3 regions of the Paenarthrobacter sp. NPDC057981 genome follow, and region 2 is predicted to be linked to each of the others. Evidence: predicted binding sites of a transcription regulator. Region 2 holds the regulator's gene; each other region holds the start of a gene.
The links. The regulator LexA, encoded in region 2, represses DNA repair genes until DNA is damaged. The targets are predictions, from matches to a motif close to TCGAACANNTGTTCGA.

Region 1 (5,590 bases), on a different contig from region 2:
ACCAGGCCGATGAGGGCCTGCCGGGTAACGTCCTGGCCCCAGGTCGGTCCTACGAAGTTGGAGGTGACCTCGTTCTCAGTGACGCCGTAGGCGCTGGTGAGGCCGTCCTTGATGCGGTTGGTCTCGTCGTCGGTCAGCTGATCGGTCTGGATCCGCATGGTGTTTCCCGCCACGTTCGCAACGCGCGGAACAGCGTTCGGGACAACGTCATGCACAGCCCGCTCACCAAGCGCTGCATCGGTGGTGCTCACGTTGGAGACAGTGAACTCCGAGCCGCCGCGGAACTCGATGCCGAGGTTGAAGCCGCCCTTAAAAACCGGGATCAGGATGGACAGCGCCACGGCGACAGCCGCGATGGTGAACCAGATCTTCTTGGAATTGACGAAATTGTACGAGCGTTTGCCCGTGTAGAGCTCATGGCCGAAGGTTGCGAAGCTCGTAGTCATTACTTCTCCTCCTTGCTGCCGTTGGAAGTGCCGGTCAATTGGCCCTTCGCGGCAAGGCGCCGTTCGGCTATGGTCATGCGTCGTTCGGCTTCAGCGGCCGCTCCGGCGTTGCGGGAGCGGACCGGCGTCGGCTTTTCCTCCGGAGTCCGGAGCCGGCCGGCTCCGCGGTACAGCGGGACGGCACCCAGGCGGTCAGGTGACAATCCGGAGAAGCGGTGTCCTTCGCCGAAGAACTTGGTCCGGGCGAGGACCTGCAGCATCGGATGGGTGAACATAAACACCACAAGGAGGTCCGCAAGGGCAGTCAAGCCCAAAGTGAACGCGAAGCCACGAACGTTTCCGACTGCAACGAAGTACAGGACCAATGCGGCCAACAGGTTGACGGCCTTGGAAGCCAGGACGGTGCGCTTGGCACGCTTCCAGCCGTTTTCGACGGCGGACACCAGGCCACGTCCATCGCGCAGTTCGTCACGGATGCGTTCGAAGTAGACGATGAAGGAGTCCGCAGTCTGGCCAATGGCCACGATCAAACCTGCCACACCTGCCAGCGACAACCTGTAGTTTTCTGTCCAGCCAAGGATTGCAATGGCAAGGTAGGTCAGCAGTCCGGCCACCACCAGGGAGGCGATGGTGACGAATCCCAGAGCCCGGTACTGGAAGAGCGAGTACACCACAACGAGCAACAGGCCAATCATGCCGGCCAGCAGACCGAGTCGCAGCTGGTCGCCACCAAGGGTTGCCGAGATCTGCTCTTGCGACTGGATCTCGAAGCTGATCGGCAGGGCGCCATAGCGCAGCTGATCGGACAACGCCTTGGCGCTGGCCTGGGTGAAGTTGCCGGTAATCTGCGGCTTTCCGTCGGTAATGACGGCAAGGGCACGCGGCGCGGAAATCACTTTGTCATCCAGGACGATTGCGAACTGTGCCTTCGGGTCCTGAGTACCCTGAGCCTGCGCTGCAACGTAGAACTGGTTGAGGCGTTCGGTGACTGCCTTGAACTTTGCGGTGGCATCGCCGTTGAAGACGATGTTCACGCCCCAGGAGTTAGTGACAGAACCCTGCGCGCCCTGGACCTGGGAGAACGTGGAATCGCTGATGTCCTGGCCCTTGACCTCTACCGGCCCAAGAATGTACTTGGTTGCGGGAGTCTTGTCAGTGGCGGGCTCACAAGCAACCAGCGGCTTGGCGGGATCTGAGCGGTCCCGCTTCTCGTTGGAAGGGTTGACGCAATCCAGCGCCTCGAATTCCTTTTGGACATCCGGGGTGACCCAGTTGATGTCGCTGGCGTTCGTCGGCTCGGCAGTGGGCTTGTTCAACTGGTCGTCCGGAGTCCGCTGCTCGGCAGGGATGGCGGCGGGATCTCCAGCGGCGATAACAGGCCGGAAGTTCATATCAGCCGAGGCCTGGATGAGGTCGCGTGTTTCCTTCGAAGGGGTACCCGGCAGGCTGACAACCACGTTCCGGCCCGACTGGGTACTGATTTCGGCCTCGGCGACGCCGGAACCGTCAACACGTTGGCGGATAATCGCCACGGCCTGGTTGAGTTGCTCCTCGTTGATGTCGGTAGCACCCTCCACCCGGGGTGCCAGGATCATCTGGGTTCCGCCTTCGAGATCCAGTGCAAGCTTGGGCGCCCAGCTCGCATGGCCGGTCATCACACCGCCAGCCAGGACGACGGTGAGTACAACGAATATTGCTCCAAGCCATGTCAGCACCCTGCGGGCTGAATTTTTGGGGCCGGTCCTTGCCATTTTCAATCTTCCTGTTATCGCCGGACAGCCGCCGGCGGACGCTGGTGAGCGTCTGCCGGCGGCTTTCCGCTGCCGTAGAAGTTGCCTTGCGCGGTGGTGCCGCGACTGACGGTGCTAGTTGTCCTTCTTGTCCTCTTTGTTGAGGCGCGCAATGGTCTCTTCCGGCGTCTCGCCGGCCGCCGGGGTTTCAGTACCCGTTGCGGTCAAGGAAGAAGCGTCGTCCGGAACCACAGGGGCTTCCTCGGGAGTCGCCTCAACAACCTTGGTGACAGCCTGACGGTGAACCGTGGCCTCGTTGCCCGGGGAGAGCTCGATAACGACCTTGTTCTCCGCTTCGTCGATGGACACGATCCGGCCAAAGAGTCCGAAGCTGGTCATGACGTCGACTCCGGGAGCAAACTTGGACTGCATCTCAGCCTGCTGCTGCTGGGTCTTCTTGTTGCGGCGGAACATCATGAAGACAAAGAGTCCAAGCATGACGAACAGCAATATGGTCATTGGATCCACAGGGAAGTTCCGTTCTGTACTTACGTTTTGGTTCACGGCAACGTCCCTGGCAGATCCGCGAGGCTGGCGCATGGATCAAGGACTCGAACGTGCCGAGCGTCATACCAGTCTAGAGGGAAAAGCTGAACGCAGCGTGTTAACCCGCAGTATCTACGCTTTCGGCGTGGTTTTCGTCCTCGTCAAACAGCGCAAGGGTCTCTTGTCCGAACACACCGGACGGCACGGCGTAGCCCAGATGGGTCCAGGCGGACGCCATTGCGATCCGGCCGCGGGGCGTCCGGCCCAGAAGGCCCTCCCGCACCAGGAAAGGCTCCGCTACCGTCTCGACGGTTTCAGCCTCTTCCCCCACGGCAATCGCCAGCGTGGACAGCCCCACCGGACCGCCGTTGAACTTGGTAATAAGCGCTTCGAGGACAGAACGGTCCAGCCGGTCAAGGCCGCGTTGGTCCACTTCGTACATATCCAAGGCAGCCGACGCTGACCGGGCGTCGATTTGGTCAATGCCGTGAACCAGCGCCCAGTCGCGGACGCGCCGAAGCAACCGGTTGGCGATACGCGGTGTTCCGCGTGAGCGGCCGGCAATCTCCGTGAACCCGGCCGAGTTGACCTTCAGGTCCAGCAGCCCTGCCGAACGGCGCAACACAAGTTCGAGTTCGGCCACTGAATAGAACTCAAGATGACCGGTGAAACCGAAGCGGTCCCGCAGCGGACCAGGAAGCAATCCGGCCCGGGTCGTGGCTCCTACCAGCGTGAAGGGAGGCAGCTCCAGAGGTATTGCCGTAGCACCGGCCCCTTTACCCACCACGATATCCACCCGGAAGTCTTCCATGGCCATGTAGAGCATTTCTTCCGCCGGCCGGGACATGCGGTGGATCTCGTCCAGGAACAGGACCTCACCCTCGGAGAGGGAGGACAGTATCGCCGCCAGATCCCCGGCGTGCTGGATGGCCGGACCACTGCTGATCCGCAGCGGAGCATTCATCTCCGCGGCGATGATCATGGCCAGGGTGGTCTTGCCGAGCCCGGGCGGACCGGACATGAGCACGTGGTCGGCGCTGCGGCCGCGCATTTTTGACGCCTCGAGTACCAAGGCAAGCTGCTTGCGGACCCGGTGCTGGCCCACAAAATCATGGAGGTTCTTGGGACGAAGAGCCGCCTCGATAACCCGCTCTTCCGGCTCCTCTCCCCCGCTGACCAGTGACTGCTCAGCCACGGCTGCCTACGCGGTTCCCGGCGCGTGCGCCATCCTGGCCAAGCCACCGCAGCGTGGCCCGAAGAATCTGTGCGACGTTGCCCGCATCCACCAACTCGGGTGAGTCGGCCATGGCTTTGTCGATGCTTCCGTTGGCGTCCTTCTCCGACCAACCAAGGCTGGTCATGGCGGCGACCACCTGCGGCTTCCATTCAGCCTTGACAGAGGTTGCGGTTGCGGCTGCGGTGCCAGTGCCATGCGGGACCAATTTGCCCGCAAGCTCAAGGACGATCCGGCCGGCAACCTTTGGACCGATACCGGGAACTTTCGTGAAGGCCTTGCCGTCGCCGGTATGCGCTGCAACGCGGATGGCTTCCGGTTCATGCACGGCGAGTACGGCCAAGGCAAGCCGCGGTCCGACGCCGCTGACGCTGAGCAGGACATCGAAAACTTCCCGCTCGTCATCGTCAGCAAAGCCAAAGAGGGTCAGGGAGTCCTCACGGACGATCATCGAGGTAAAGAGCTTGGCGTCAGCGCCTATTTTCAGATGACTCAGGGTCTGCGGAGTTGCGAACACGCTCATGCCCACACCGTTGAGGTCGATGACGGCGCTGGACAAACCAACGTGGGCTACGGTTCCACGAAGAAAACTGATCAAGACCCGGCTCCTGAAATACTGTCTGCCCATCCGCTGGGAACTGCGGCCATGGCTGACTATCCGAACATATCTACGAATACCCTAGCAAGGACGCCAGGGTATCAGCGTGCACGGCGCGCTTTGGCTTCGGCATCCGCCCACGCTTTCTGGGCCGGCGTCAGTGTGCCGCCGCCTGCCGTGCCGCCCGCTGTTCCCATCCCGCTTCCTGCACGCCAGGCGTGCGTCAAGGCAAGGGCGAGGGCATCAGCGGCATCAGCTGGCTTGGGTGGTGCATCCAGGCGCAGGATCTTGGTGACGAGCTTCGTGACAGCGTCCTTGTTCGCCGAGCCACTGCCGGTAACCGCGGCCTTTACTTCCGACGGCGTGTGGAGGGCCACCGGGATGCCGCGGCGCGCCGCGGCGGCAATCACGACGCCCGAGGCTTGGGCGACGCCCATGACAGTGCTCACGTTCATCTGCGAGAAGACACGTTCGACGGCGACGACGTCCGGATTATGCAGGTCAAGCCACTCATCGATGGCTTGGGCTATGACCAGCAAACGCTTGTCCAAGGTCAGTTCCGCCGAGGTTCCCACGACACCGACGGCAACCATGGTTGCACGGCGGTTCCGCTCAATGTCCACTACACCGATGCCGCAACGGGTAAGGCCCGGATCGACTCCCAATACGCGAAGAGTCAAGTCCGGGCCTTCCTGTTTGTCATCAATACTTGGTGCTGCCGTGCCTACTCGGCGTCGAGGGCAGCCTGCACTTCCTCGCTGAAGTCCGCGTTGCTGTAGACATTCTGGACGTCGTCCAGGTCCTCAAGCGCGTCGACGAGCTTCATGAACTTCTTGGCGCCATCGATGTCCAGGTCAACCTGCATCGACGGGACAAACTCTGCTTCATCGGTTTCGTAGTCGATCCCGGCTTCCTTGAGGGCATCCCGGATGGCCTGCAGATCCGACGGCTCGGAGTGGATTTCCCAGTTGTCGCCACTGTCCTTGACTTCCTCCGCGCCGGCGTCCAGGACAGCCATGAGGATGTCGTCTTCGCT
Region 2 (5,590 bases):
AGGACTGGCCGTCCTGCCCGAATACGATGTCGTGGTGGTTGACGAAGCCCACGAACTGCAGGACCGCGTGACCGGGGCCGTCACCGGGCAGTTGTCCGTGGCCATGGTCCATGCGGCAGCCTCCAGTGCACGCAAACACACCGCGATTACGGTCGATGCCCTCAACGCTGCCTCGGACCGCCTTGATATGGCCATTGCGGGGGTTCCCAACGGACTGCTGCCCAGTGGCCTGAATGATGAACAGCTTGACTGCCTCGACCAGCTGCGGGACGCCACCCGCGCCGCTTTGTCGGATTCGAAGACTGATGCATCCAACGCAGCCGACGGCGGCCGCCAACTGGCGCGCTCACGGCTCATGCTCATCCTCGAGCTGTGTGAGCGGATGCTTGCCGCCAAGGAAAACCGGGAAGTCGTCTGGTTCTCCCGGAACAGCACCTTCGACCCTCAGCAGGGCTACTCACAACCAGATGACACTGCTCCGGCGCTCATCAACATCGCGCCCCTGAGCGTGGCCGGACGCTTGCGCGAAGGATTGTTCGCAGGACACACGGTGGTGCTGACTTCGGCGACACTGGCCATCGGTTCCGCTTTCGAGCCGGCCGCGGGAGGGCTGGGCCTGATTGGCGACGGCGCCCCGAGCTGGACGGGGATCGACGTTGGTTCGCCCTTCGACTACCCCAAACAGGGTGTGCTGTATGTGGCAAAGCACCTACCTAAGCCCGGCCGGGGTACATCGCCTGAAGCCCTCGATGAATTGGAAGACTTGATCCGGGCATCGGGCGGGGGAGCCCTGTGCCTCTTCTCGTCACGGCGGGCAGCCGAAGAGGCGGCCGATGCCATGCGCCTCCGCTTGGACGTTGACATTCTCTGCCAGGGCGAGTCCACCATGGCTGCCTTGGTCAAGCAATTCGCCGATGAACCGGATACGTGCCTGTTCGGAACCATGTCCCTGTGGCAGGGTGTGGATGTGCCGGGTGGGTCGTGCCGTCTCGTGGTCATCGACCGCATCCCGTTCCCGCGACCGGATGATCCGCTCATGACGGCCCGCTCCCGTGCGGTGGCGCAGTCCGGCGGCAACGGCTTCATGGCAGTTTCGGCTACCCACGCCGCCATCCGGCTGGCGCAGGGCGCGGGGCGCCTGATCCGTTCAACGGGGGACAAGGGGGTAGTGGCCGTCTTGGATTCACGGCTCTCGACAGAACGCTATGGAGGGTTCCTGCGGGCCGCTCTGCCGCCCTTCTGGGCCACGACGGACCGTTCGGTGGTACGCGGAGTCCTGGAGCGCCTGGGATCCGCGCGGAAGGCCTGACAGGCTAGATCGAGCGGAGTACGGAAACAACCTTGCCCATGATGGTGGCCTGGTCGCCGAGGATGGGTTCGTACTGGGTGTTTTGGGGCAGCAGCCAGGTGTGGCCATCCCGCTGACGGAACGTTTTCACGGTGGCTTCATCATCGAGCAGCGCCGCCACGATGTCGCCGTTGATGGCGTCGTTCTGACGGCGGACAACCACCCAGTCGCCGTCGCAGATGGCGGCATCGATCATGGAGTCGCCGGCGACCTTGAGCATGAAAAGCTCACCATGTCCGACAAGTTGCCTGGGCAGCGGGAGCACGTCCTCCACGGTCTGGTCGGCGAGGATCGGACCACCTGCCGCAATGCGGCCCACCAAGGGAACCATGGCGGTGTCGCTGGCGCTTGCCAGCTCGGTGACGGCCATGCCGCCCGCGCTCCGCAGCGTTGCGGGGGCTTCGACGCCCGGGATCGGACCGCCGTCAAGGGTCAGAGGCATCAGCACTTCCATGGCCCGGGGCCGCTTGGGATCCCTGCGGAGGTAGCCGAGTTTTTCCAGCTGGGACAGCTGGTGCGTGACGCTGGACAGACTGGCCAGTCCTACGGTGTCGCCGATTTCCCGCATGCTGGGCGGATAGCCGTTGTCATTGACGGAGCGCTGGATGGTCTCCAGGATTTTCTTCTGACGAACTGTCAGGCTCTTCGGAGTCTTTTGAGGCTGTTGGCTTCGCAGGGGTGCCCCGCCGCCTGTGGCTTTCGCTGCCATGTTCGCCAATGCCTTTCCTTCCGCCCCCAGGAGAGCCGGGGATGCAGGGCCTGGAAAAAATGTCAGACCCTCCTGTTCCACTGAAACAGTGCTGTTTCTTCACTCAAACGTAGGGCAGGCACGGGCGTTTATCAAACATTTGTTCTAGCGAGTCTCGACACCGTTCGTTGATAAGTGCTAAAAATGTCATAGCAAGGTTCGAATATGTGTTCTAAAAACCTCGCGTTGGCAGTGGATGTTCGAACAATTCGTTCGAACATCCGGTGCCGCCGGGAGGAACACAATGAATTGGCAGCGCTCCTCCGGAGGCCCCGGAGCAGCGCAATAGCTCAGAAGGGCTCAGCTCATGTCCGCAATAACTTCGTTCGCTGATTTCCGCACCACGCAGGCTCCCGCGCGCCTTCGCCTCACCCGCCGCGGCCGCATGGTCTTCTTCGGCATCCCGGCTATGCTCCTGGTGGCTGCCCTCCTGAGTTTGGCCGGAGTTGTCACTTCCCCCGCCAAGGCCTCCGACTCCCAGTCGCAGTTGCAGCCGCCGGTTGCGGTGTCCGTCACCGTCCAACCTGGCCAGTCCCTGTGGGGTATCGCAGGTGCTGCGGCGCCGGAGCGGGACCCGCGTGAGGTCATTGCCGAAATCATCCAGTTGAATGACCTCCGCGGTGGCCGCATTCTTCCTGGGCAGCAGTTGTTCGTGCCTGCCCACTGACGGCAGGCGCCACGGGCCTGTTTCCTGCCCTGGACGTCACAGTTACTCAGCAGTCGCGGTGGCCCCTTAAACTGTTGTAGTGAGTGAGCAGCTTGAGCGACTTGACCGACTTCCCCTCCGGACCAACCTGCGTGGATTGAGCCCCTACGGCGCACCGCAGCTTGATGTCCCCGTATTGCTCAACGTCAACGAGAACACCCATGGCGTCCCTGCCGATGTGCAGGCGGCCATAACAGAGGCAGTTGCAGCAGCCGCCACAGGCTTGAACCGCTATCCGGACCGTGAATTTACCGACCTTCGGGTAGCCCTGGCTGAGTACCTTGGCCACGGCCTCTCTGCCGACAATATCTGGGCCGCCAATGGCTCCAATGAAGTCCTGCAACAGATTCTCCAGGCGTTCGGCGGTCCGGGGCGCAAAGCGCTTGGTTTCCCTCCGACGTACTCCATGTACCCCTTGCTGGCCAGCGGAACGGACACCGAGTACATCCGTGGCGTTCGTGCCGACGACTACGGGCTCGATGCCCAATCGGCAGCGGAACAGGTCCGTGAGACCAAAGCCAACATCGTCTTCCTGTGCTCGCCGAATAATCCAACCGGTACGGGTCTGGGCCTGGACGTGGTTGAGGCCGTGTACGAAGCAGGCGAAGCAAGCCAGGCCATCGTAATCGTGGACGAGGCTTACCACGAGTTCGCCCACGACAACACTCCGAGTGCCCTGACCCTCCTGCCCGGGCGCGAGCGGTTGATCGTCTCCCGCACCATGAGCAAGGCGTTTGCCTTGGCTGGAGCACGGCTTGGCTACATGGCTGCGGCCCCGGAGGTCACCGATGCCATCAGGCTGGTGCGCCTGCCGTACCACCTCTCAGCCATCACCCAGGCCACCGCCCTCGCGGCGTTGACGCACCGAGAGGCCCTCATGGCCGACGTCGAAGACATCAAGGTCCAGCGGGACCGCATCGTCACGGAACTTCTGCGCATGGGTCTCAAGCCCGCGGCGTCGGACTCCAACTACGTGTTCTTCGGCGGACTGGAGGATCCCCACACAATCTGGCAAGGCCTGCTCGATGCCGGCGTGCTGATCCGCGACGTCGGCATCCCGGGGCACCTGCGCGTCACGGCCGGAACCGAGCCGGAAACTACAGCTTTCCTGGAGGCACTGGAAGCCCTCTTGGACGGCGCGGTTTCCCAGCGCGCCTAAACTTGTCAATAGACCAACCCATCCTCCCTGTAGAAGGACGTCCCCAAATGAGCGAAACCGGCGCTACGCCGTCCGCTGCCCGCACTGCCCGCATGGAGCGCGCCACCAGTGAGTCCTCCGTTCTGGTGGAGATCAACCTGGATGGCTCCGGCATTTCGGACATCAGCACCTCAGTGCCCTTCTACGACCACATGCTGACCGCCCTGTGCAAGCACTCGTTGATCGACATGACCGTCAAGGCTACCGGCGACACCCACATCGATGCCCACCACACCGTCGAAGACGTCGCCATTACTTTCGGAGAGGTCCTGCGTACGGCTTTGGGCAATAAGGCCGGCATCCGTCGTTTCGGCGAAGCCACCGTCCCGCTGGACGAGGCCCTGGCGCACGCCGTCGTGGATGTTTCCGGTCGTCCTTACTTGGTGCACGGCGGTGAACCCGCCGGGCAGGAGTACCACCTCATCGGGGGGCATTTCACGGGTTCGTTGACCCGGCACGTTTTCGAAGCGATCACCTTGCACGCGGGAATTTGCCTTCACATGAACGTTCTCGCCGGCCGCGATCCGCACCACATTGTCGAGGCCCAGTTCAAGGCGTTCGCGCGAGCACTCCGCGCCGCCGTTGAGTCCGATCCCCGCGTTGAGGGAATCCCGTCCACCAAGGGGGCGCTGTGAGCGGTCAAGTCCTGAAAAACGGAGCAGTGGCTGACCCCACGGCTTCAGTGAAGCCCGAGTCGCCGGAAGGCAAGCCCACGGTGACGGTTCTGGACTATGGTTCGGGCAACGTCCGTTCCGCTGTCCGTGCCCTGGAGAGGGCGGGCGCCCACGTGCTGCTCAGCTCCAAGCCTGAGGACGTACTCAACGCGGACGGGCTGGTTGTCCCCGGTGTCGGGGCCTACGAGACCGTGATGAAGGAACTTAAAGCTGTCGATGCCATCCGCATGATTGGACGTCGTGTCGCCGGTGGGCGCCCGGTCCTGGGCATCTGCGTGGGCCTTCAGGTTCTGTTCGAAGCCGGCGTCGAGCACGGCACTGAGTCCGAGGGCATGGCTGAATGGCCCGGCAAAGTCGAACTCCTTCCGGCGCCCGTCGTGCCGCACATGGGATGGAACACAGTGGATGTCCCGGAAGGCTCCAAACTCTTCGCAGGGGTCGAGCAGGAGCGTTTCTACTTTGTGCACTCGTACGGCGTGCAGGAATGGAACTTCGATGTTGTCCAGCCGCGCATGGAGCCCCCGAAGGTGACCTGGTCCGAGCACGGTGCACGGTTCATTGCCGCCGTCGAGAACGGCCCACTCTGTGCCACCCAGTTCCACCCCGAGAAATCAGGGGATGCCGGGGCCAGGCTCCTGCGCAACTGGGTGGATGGCCTGCGCAAGCCCGCTCCGGAAGCGTCCGGGAGCGGTGCTGCCTGAATGTGGTCTGTAGTCCTTATGGGCCTGGCGGGACTGCTGGTGGGTGGGGGAGTCTCCTTCCATCAACAGAAGAAACCCCGCTGGGTTTCCATCTCGTTTTACGTGCTGGCCGGGATGTCCCTGCTGGCCGCCTACCTCCTGACTCTTCCCGCCAAATGAATCGCGGCGTGGTACGCCAGCGAACCCTCACACTGCAAGGACCCTCATGACCACCT
Region 3 (5,590 bases), on a different contig from region 2:
GATGTGGGCGCTGGCCCGTTCGGCGAAAGCGGCGATGGTCAGTGACGGGTTGGCGCCCACCGGTCCGGGCATGGCAGCGCCATCGACCACGAACAATCCTGGGTAACCAAAGACTTCCCCGTACGAATCACACACGGCCTCGGCGGGGTGCCTTCCGGCAGGTGCCCCACCGATCGGATGCACGGTGATCACGCGTTTGGCCCACCACAGCGGATTGTCGATGAAGTCGCCGTCCAGGTCCTTGGCGATCTCCGACATTGTCTGCCGGACCCGCCCGAAGTACTCCTTGGACGTTGCCATGGTCCAGGCGATGGCGAGCCTTCCGTCGCGAAGTGTCATGACGCCGTCGGGTATGTCCCGGCCCATACCCAGCAAGGGCACGGAACTGGCCGATAACCGCCCGTCACCCAGCGCAGCGGCGAGGTCCGCCGAGACGTTGGACCGGCCGGCGTCGAACAGCCTGTCTTTGAAAAGCTGGGCCGCCACTTTGGCCGTCCGTTTGACGGCGGTCTTCAGCTGGGCCGTTTCGATCAGCCAGTTCATGAAGGCCGGATACCCGGCATCCTCCACGTAGTAGCCGCGGCCGTCGCCGTCGTCGTCGTTCGAATCCGGGACTCTGACAGCGGTGGTGATGACCGGTCCCTTGCTGCCGGTGAGGGTCCGGACGCCGGGGCGGGAGCCGTTGGTGGCGGGTGTCTTGGCGTCCATGATGAAGGTCAGGAGGTCGCCGTTGCCGCTGAACCGGGTACCGAGGGCGTCGCTGAGGGCCGGGAGGGAGCCATGGTTGCGGAGCAGCAGGAAGTTGGTCCCGAACGTGCCCGCACCCAGAACGAGCCGGCGGCAGTGGATGATGTGCTCGGTGAGCAGCCCGCCCTGGTTATCGGGGTGGTGGATGACGTAGCGGACCTCGTAGCCACCGCCTTCCGTGCCGGGAGCCAAAGGGCGGATTCCCCGGACATCGTGGAACGTGCGAATGTCAGCGCCCTTGAAGGCCGCTGCCGACAGGTAGTTGTGGTCAAGGGTGTTCTTGGCGCCGGCGTTGCAGCCGATGTCGCATTCACCGCCCAGGGTGCAGGTGGTCCGCACGGTGTTGGGGCCGTGGATGCTGCCGTAGTGGGGGAGAGGGAGTGCTTGGTTGGTGCGGGGTGCTGCGCCCGGTCCGCTGGAGAAGGTGACAGCGATGGGTGGCCGGGTGATGGAAAGGCCCAGGTTTGCCGCTGTCTTCTCCATTGCCATGGTCTTGGCCGTGTCCTGGTACGGGTAGGGGACAGGCTGCAGCATGGCTTCGGCGGCATCGTAGAAGGGATCAAGGTCTGCCCTGGTAAACGGCCAATTCTCGTATCCGCCTCCCGGGACCGGGGATTCGTTGACGAACCACTTCTCGTCCTTGCGCAGGAGCACGTTGGCGTAGATGAGCGAGCCCCCTCCAAGTCCGCTGGAGACCAGCCCCTCGGTTCCGCGGAAGGTCCACGCATCGAACAGGCCGTACAAGCCGCGGTCCGGGTCCCAGAAGTTCTTGCCCATCTCCGACGGCGTTCGGGCAAAACTCCCCGGCGGGTAGGGTTTGCCGCGTTCCATCAACACCACGGACTGACCGGCTTCGGCGAGCCGCAAGGCCGCTACCGAGCCGCCAAAACCCGATCCCACAACCACCGCATCCACCTTCTCGATGCTGTGCGGGCTGTGGCGTCGTGGATCATCAGCGGATTCAGGACCCGCATCCCCACTGTTCCCGGTCCCCAGACGACCCATGGCCGTTCCTCTCAGAGGAGAGCTGACTACATGGCAGCGGCAGAGGGTGCCGGGCGTGGCCGGGCGTTGCCTCCGCGGACTATGGGCCTTATGTTCCCACCGGGCAGTGGATCTGTAAATGAGGTGGACTAATGCTGTTTTGCCCGGCTGTCAAAGGATCCGTGCGTACACCATGTCGAAATCGTGCTCCAGCGGTCCACCCGGGTACGTTCCGCGCTCCAGGCGGGCTGTGATGGTGTTCCTGTCTTCGCTGAACCGGCCAATGAACCGCTGCGGCCAGTCCGGTCCGTCCCTGAAGAGTGTCCACACGTTGTCCTTCAGTGTCATGTCGTAGATCCGGGCGACGCCGCGGGAGTCGAAGTAGTGCTGCTGGAAGGCCCCGTCTGAGCCGGTGGCACCGATGATGCTGACGGCGTTGGGATACTCCGGCCGTTGGACTGTGGAGCGCTGGATCAGGAAACCGCCACCTTCCAGCCACTCGAAGGAGGTCCGGCCGTGTGTTTGTGCCGTGGGAATGGTGGTCTCCCAGACGCCAACAAGGACGTTGAGCTGTTCCAGTGAAGGTTCAGGATTCCGTGCCATGACCGCCTTCTTTTTCGTGGGTGCCGACAGCTTCAGGGTAGAACCGGCCGGGCACGTCGCCTAGGGTGTGGCGGGTCTGGTCGTGCCGCCCGTGGCAATGGCAGGATGGGCCCATGACCCTCGTTACCTGTGATCTCACTGTGTCCCTTGACGGCTTTGTTGCCGGTCCGCACCAGAGCATGGAGCAACCGCTCGGTGAAGGCGGAGAAAAACTGCACCGGTGGCAGTTCAAAGAACGCGACATCAACGCGGCCGAGGTGGCCGGGATACTCGAAGCCGGTGCGTACATCATGGGCCGGAACATGTTCGCCGGGCCAGGGGAAGGGCTCTGGGAGAAGGAATGGCGCGGCTGGTGGGGTGAAGAACCGCCGTACCATGCCCCGGTTTTCGTGCTGACCTCCCACGAGCATGAGCCCCTGGTGATGGACGGTGGCACCACGTTCCACTTCGTCAATGACGACGTCGAGTCGGTGCTCTCGCGCGCCAAGGAAGCTGCGGGCGGGAAGAACGTTGCCATAGCCGGCGGCGCTTCGACCGCCAGACAGTTCCTGTCAGCCGGGCTTATCGATGAGCTGCGGCTCCACGTCGCCCCGGTGGTTCTGGGCGGCGGCGAGCGCTTGCTGGATGGAGTGGGGGACTTGAAGCTTGAGCCCCTGGAGGTTCGGGGAACCAGCCTGGTCTCGCACCTGCGGTACAAGGTGGGCTAGGGGACTGCCAGCAGGGGCTGCGAACGCCGAGTTCGCGGGAAAACTGCCAATTCGCCGGAAGCTTCCCTGCGAGCTCGCAGCGTTCCCACGAACTCGCCGAAGCCGCTGCAGAATGTCCGCCCACCGCTGTACACTCGAGTATCGAACATATATTCGAATAAAGGTGTGTTGTGGGCGTGATAGTCGGCCCCCGCGTGATAGATGCGGGCTTTTCCTTGATGTCGGTGCTGCTGGCTCCCGTGGCTGTGGCGGCGGGGTATCCCTCGCCGGCTCAGGACTACTTCGATGGCAGGATTGACCTCAATGAGCACCTGATCAAGGACGTCACCAGCACCTTCGTGGTGCGGGTCACCGGCCAGTCCATGGAAGCTGCCGGGATCAGCGACGGCGACGAGTTGATTGTCAACCGGGCGTTGGAACCCAAGGATGGGTCCGTCGTCGTCGCTGTTTTGGACGGTGAGCTGACTATCAAGCGGTTGCGCATCACCGCGCAGGGTGTGGTGCTGCAGGCGGACAACCCCACTTTCCCGGACATCAAGGTGGCCGCATTATCGGAACTGACCATCTGGGGCGTAGCGACGACGTGCCTGCACCATGTCTAGGCCGCCGGCGGTGCTGTCGAACTGCGGATCACCAGTTCCGGCGTCAGCTTTTGGTCCGCTGCGGGGGAATCCGGATTCTTCAGCCGCTCCAAGGCGATCACTCCCGCGGCCTGGCCCAGGGAAACGGCGTGCAGGTCCACGGTGGTGAGGTCAATGCCGTGCAGCTTGGCGATCCTCGAATTGTCGTAGCCCACCAGCGACAGGTCCTCGGGAATGGACAGTCCCAGGGCGTGGGCGGCTTCGCGGGCGCCCAGTGCCAGTTGATCGTTGTGGGTGAAGATCGCCGTCGGCCGGTCCGCTTGCGCCAGAAGGGCGGTGGCGGCCCGCTGCCCGGCTTCCTGGGTGAAGTCTTCGGCCGCCAGCGTCAGGGGCTTCAGCCCGGCGTCGTGCATGGTCTTTTGGTAACTGCGTCGCCGGACGGTGTGCCCGTCGTAAGTGGGCCCCGCAATGTGGGCGATGCGCCGGTGCCCGAGGCCGAGGAGGTGCTCGGTGGCCGCCCGCGCACCCACGACATCGTCCGAGTACACGCTGTCAACGTCCGGCACCGGCCGGGTGACGCTGACCAGCGGCACGATCCGCGCCAATTCCTGCACTTGCTCGTCCGGATCCAGCAGCGTCGCAGCGATGATGATCCCCGCCCGGGCCTCTATGAGGGACTCCAGCGCGCCCCGGTCAACGCCGTCCACGGACCGGGATACGCTCAGGATGAGCCGGTTGCCTTCCTGCGGAAGGGCCATGCGCACGCCGCTGAGGATGTCGGCGTATACCTCGTTTCGGATATCCATCAAGTAAAGCCCGACGGCGGAACGGTGCTTGCGTGCCAGGTCGGCGGCTGCCGCGTTGGGTCGGTATCCCAGACGCTTGGCGGCGTCGAAGATGGCTTCCTTGGTTTCACCGCTGACTCCTGGCGCTCCCCGGAAGGCGAATGACACCAGCGTTCTGGAGACACCCACTTCGCGGGCTACATCACTTTGCGTTGCGGGTCGGTGCGGGCGGTCGGCGGCCATGCCCTCCATCCTCCCATGTCACAGAAAGGACAAAATGAGGTGTTTGTTAGTTTGACCTTACATTTAAGCCTTTCGCGCGTTAGTCTGGATTTAGAGCGGATATGTATGACCCGCAACACACTGACAAAGGAGTCCTGATGTCTGCAACGCAATTGCAGCAGGAAGGCGCCCCCGGGGCTGCCCTTCCTCCGCTGACCAACGGTCCGCACCGAAAGCGCCTTGGCCTTGTAGCTTTGGTTGCCACGTTCGGCGGACTGTTGTTCGGCTATGACACTGGTGTCATTAACGGCGCCCTGCGGCCCATGACAGCCGACCTTGGGCTGACGCCCCTGACGGAGGGGATCGTCACCAGCTCACTGCTGTTCGGCGCAGCGGCGGGGGCCGTGGGCGGTGGGCGCCTGTCGGATTCCTGGGGCCGCCGGAAATCCATCCTCCTGCTCGCGGTGCTTTTCCTCGCTGGAACCATCGCCTGCGTCTTCGCGCCGAACTTTGAAGTCATGGTCCTGGGGCGCGTCATTCTCGGCCTGGCTGTCGGCGGAGCGTCCACCGTGGTGCCGGTCTTCCTGGCCGAGCTGGCGCCCTACGAGATCCGCGGTTCGCTGGCCGGGCGCAACGAGCTCATGATTGTCATCGGCCAGCTCGCTGCCTTTGTGGTCAACGCCATCATCGGCAACATCTGGGGAGAGTTTGGGGGAGTGTGGCGCGTCATGCTGGCAGTCGCCGCTCTGCCCGCTATTGCTCTGTTCTTTGGCATGCTCCGGATGCCCGAATCGCCCCGCTGGCTGATTTCCAAGGGACGGTGGGAAGAGGCCTTGGCAGTCCTCAAGACCATTCGGTCGGTGGAGCGGGCCGAGGCTGAAATGGCGGACATCAAGCACCTCGCCGACGAGGAGCGGGCTTCCAAGGCAACCTCGTGGGGCGCACTGAAGGACAAATGGAT

Region 1: a site for LexA is predicted at 4,615-4,630, ahead of ruvA (Holliday junction branch migration protein RuvA). Genes of this name have one in related genera too.
Region 3: a site for LexA is predicted at 3,183-3,198, ahead of ACFVSI_RS21220 (LexA family protein). Genes of this name have one in related genera too.

The regions. Positions count from the first base shown of each region.
Region 1 covers NZ_JBHVQI010000004.1:6,732-12,321, reverse strand. Annotated here, with positions in the region: gene secF (protein translocase subunit SecF) at 1-446, opposite strand, end outside; gene secD (protein translocase subunit SecD) at 446-2,197, opposite strand; gene yajC (preprotein translocase subunit YajC) at 2,312-2,695, opposite strand; gene ruvB (Holliday junction branch migration DNA helicase RuvB) at 2,841-3,917, opposite strand; gene ruvA (Holliday junction branch migration protein RuvA) at 3,910-4,554, opposite strand; gene ruvC (crossover junction endodeoxyribonuclease RuvC) at 4,656-5,234, opposite strand; gene ACFVSI_RS06335 (YebC/PmpR family DNA-binding transcriptional regulator) at 5,279-5,590, opposite strand, start outside.
Region 2 covers NZ_JBHVQI010000013.1:45,316-50,905, reverse strand. Annotated here, with positions in the region: gene ACFVSI_RS13195 (ATP-dependent DNA helicase) at 1-1,309, shown strand, start outside; gene lexA (transcriptional repressor LexA) at 1,314-2,057, opposite strand; gene ACFVSI_RS13185 (LysM peptidoglycan-binding domain-containing protein) at 2,404-2,763, shown strand; gene ACFVSI_RS13180 (histidinol-phosphate transaminase) at 2,843-3,961, shown strand; gene hisB (imidazoleglycerol-phosphate dehydratase HisB) at 4,009-4,635, shown strand; gene hisH (imidazole glycerol phosphate synthase subunit HisH) at 4,632-5,375, shown strand; gene ACFVSI_RS13165 (hypothetical protein) at 5,376-5,534, shown strand; gene priA (bifunctional 1-(5-phosphoribosyl)-5-((5-phosphoribosylamino)methylideneamino)imidazole-4-carboxamide isomerase/phosphoribosylanthranilate isomerase PriA) at 5,581-5,590, shown strand, end outside.
Region 3 covers NZ_JBHVQI010000038.1:14,545-20,134, reverse strand. Annotated here, with positions in the region: gene ACFVSI_RS21235 (GMC oxidoreductase) at 1-1,752, opposite strand, end outside; gene ACFVSI_RS21230 (hypothetical protein) at 1,903-2,334, opposite strand; gene ACFVSI_RS21225 (dihydrofolate reductase family protein) at 2,448-3,041, shown strand; gene ACFVSI_RS21220 (LexA family protein) at 3,212-3,643, shown strand; gene ACFVSI_RS21215 (LacI family DNA-binding transcriptional regulator) at 3,640-4,650, opposite strand; gene ACFVSI_RS21210 (sugar porter family MFS transporter) at 4,788-5,590, shown strand, end outside.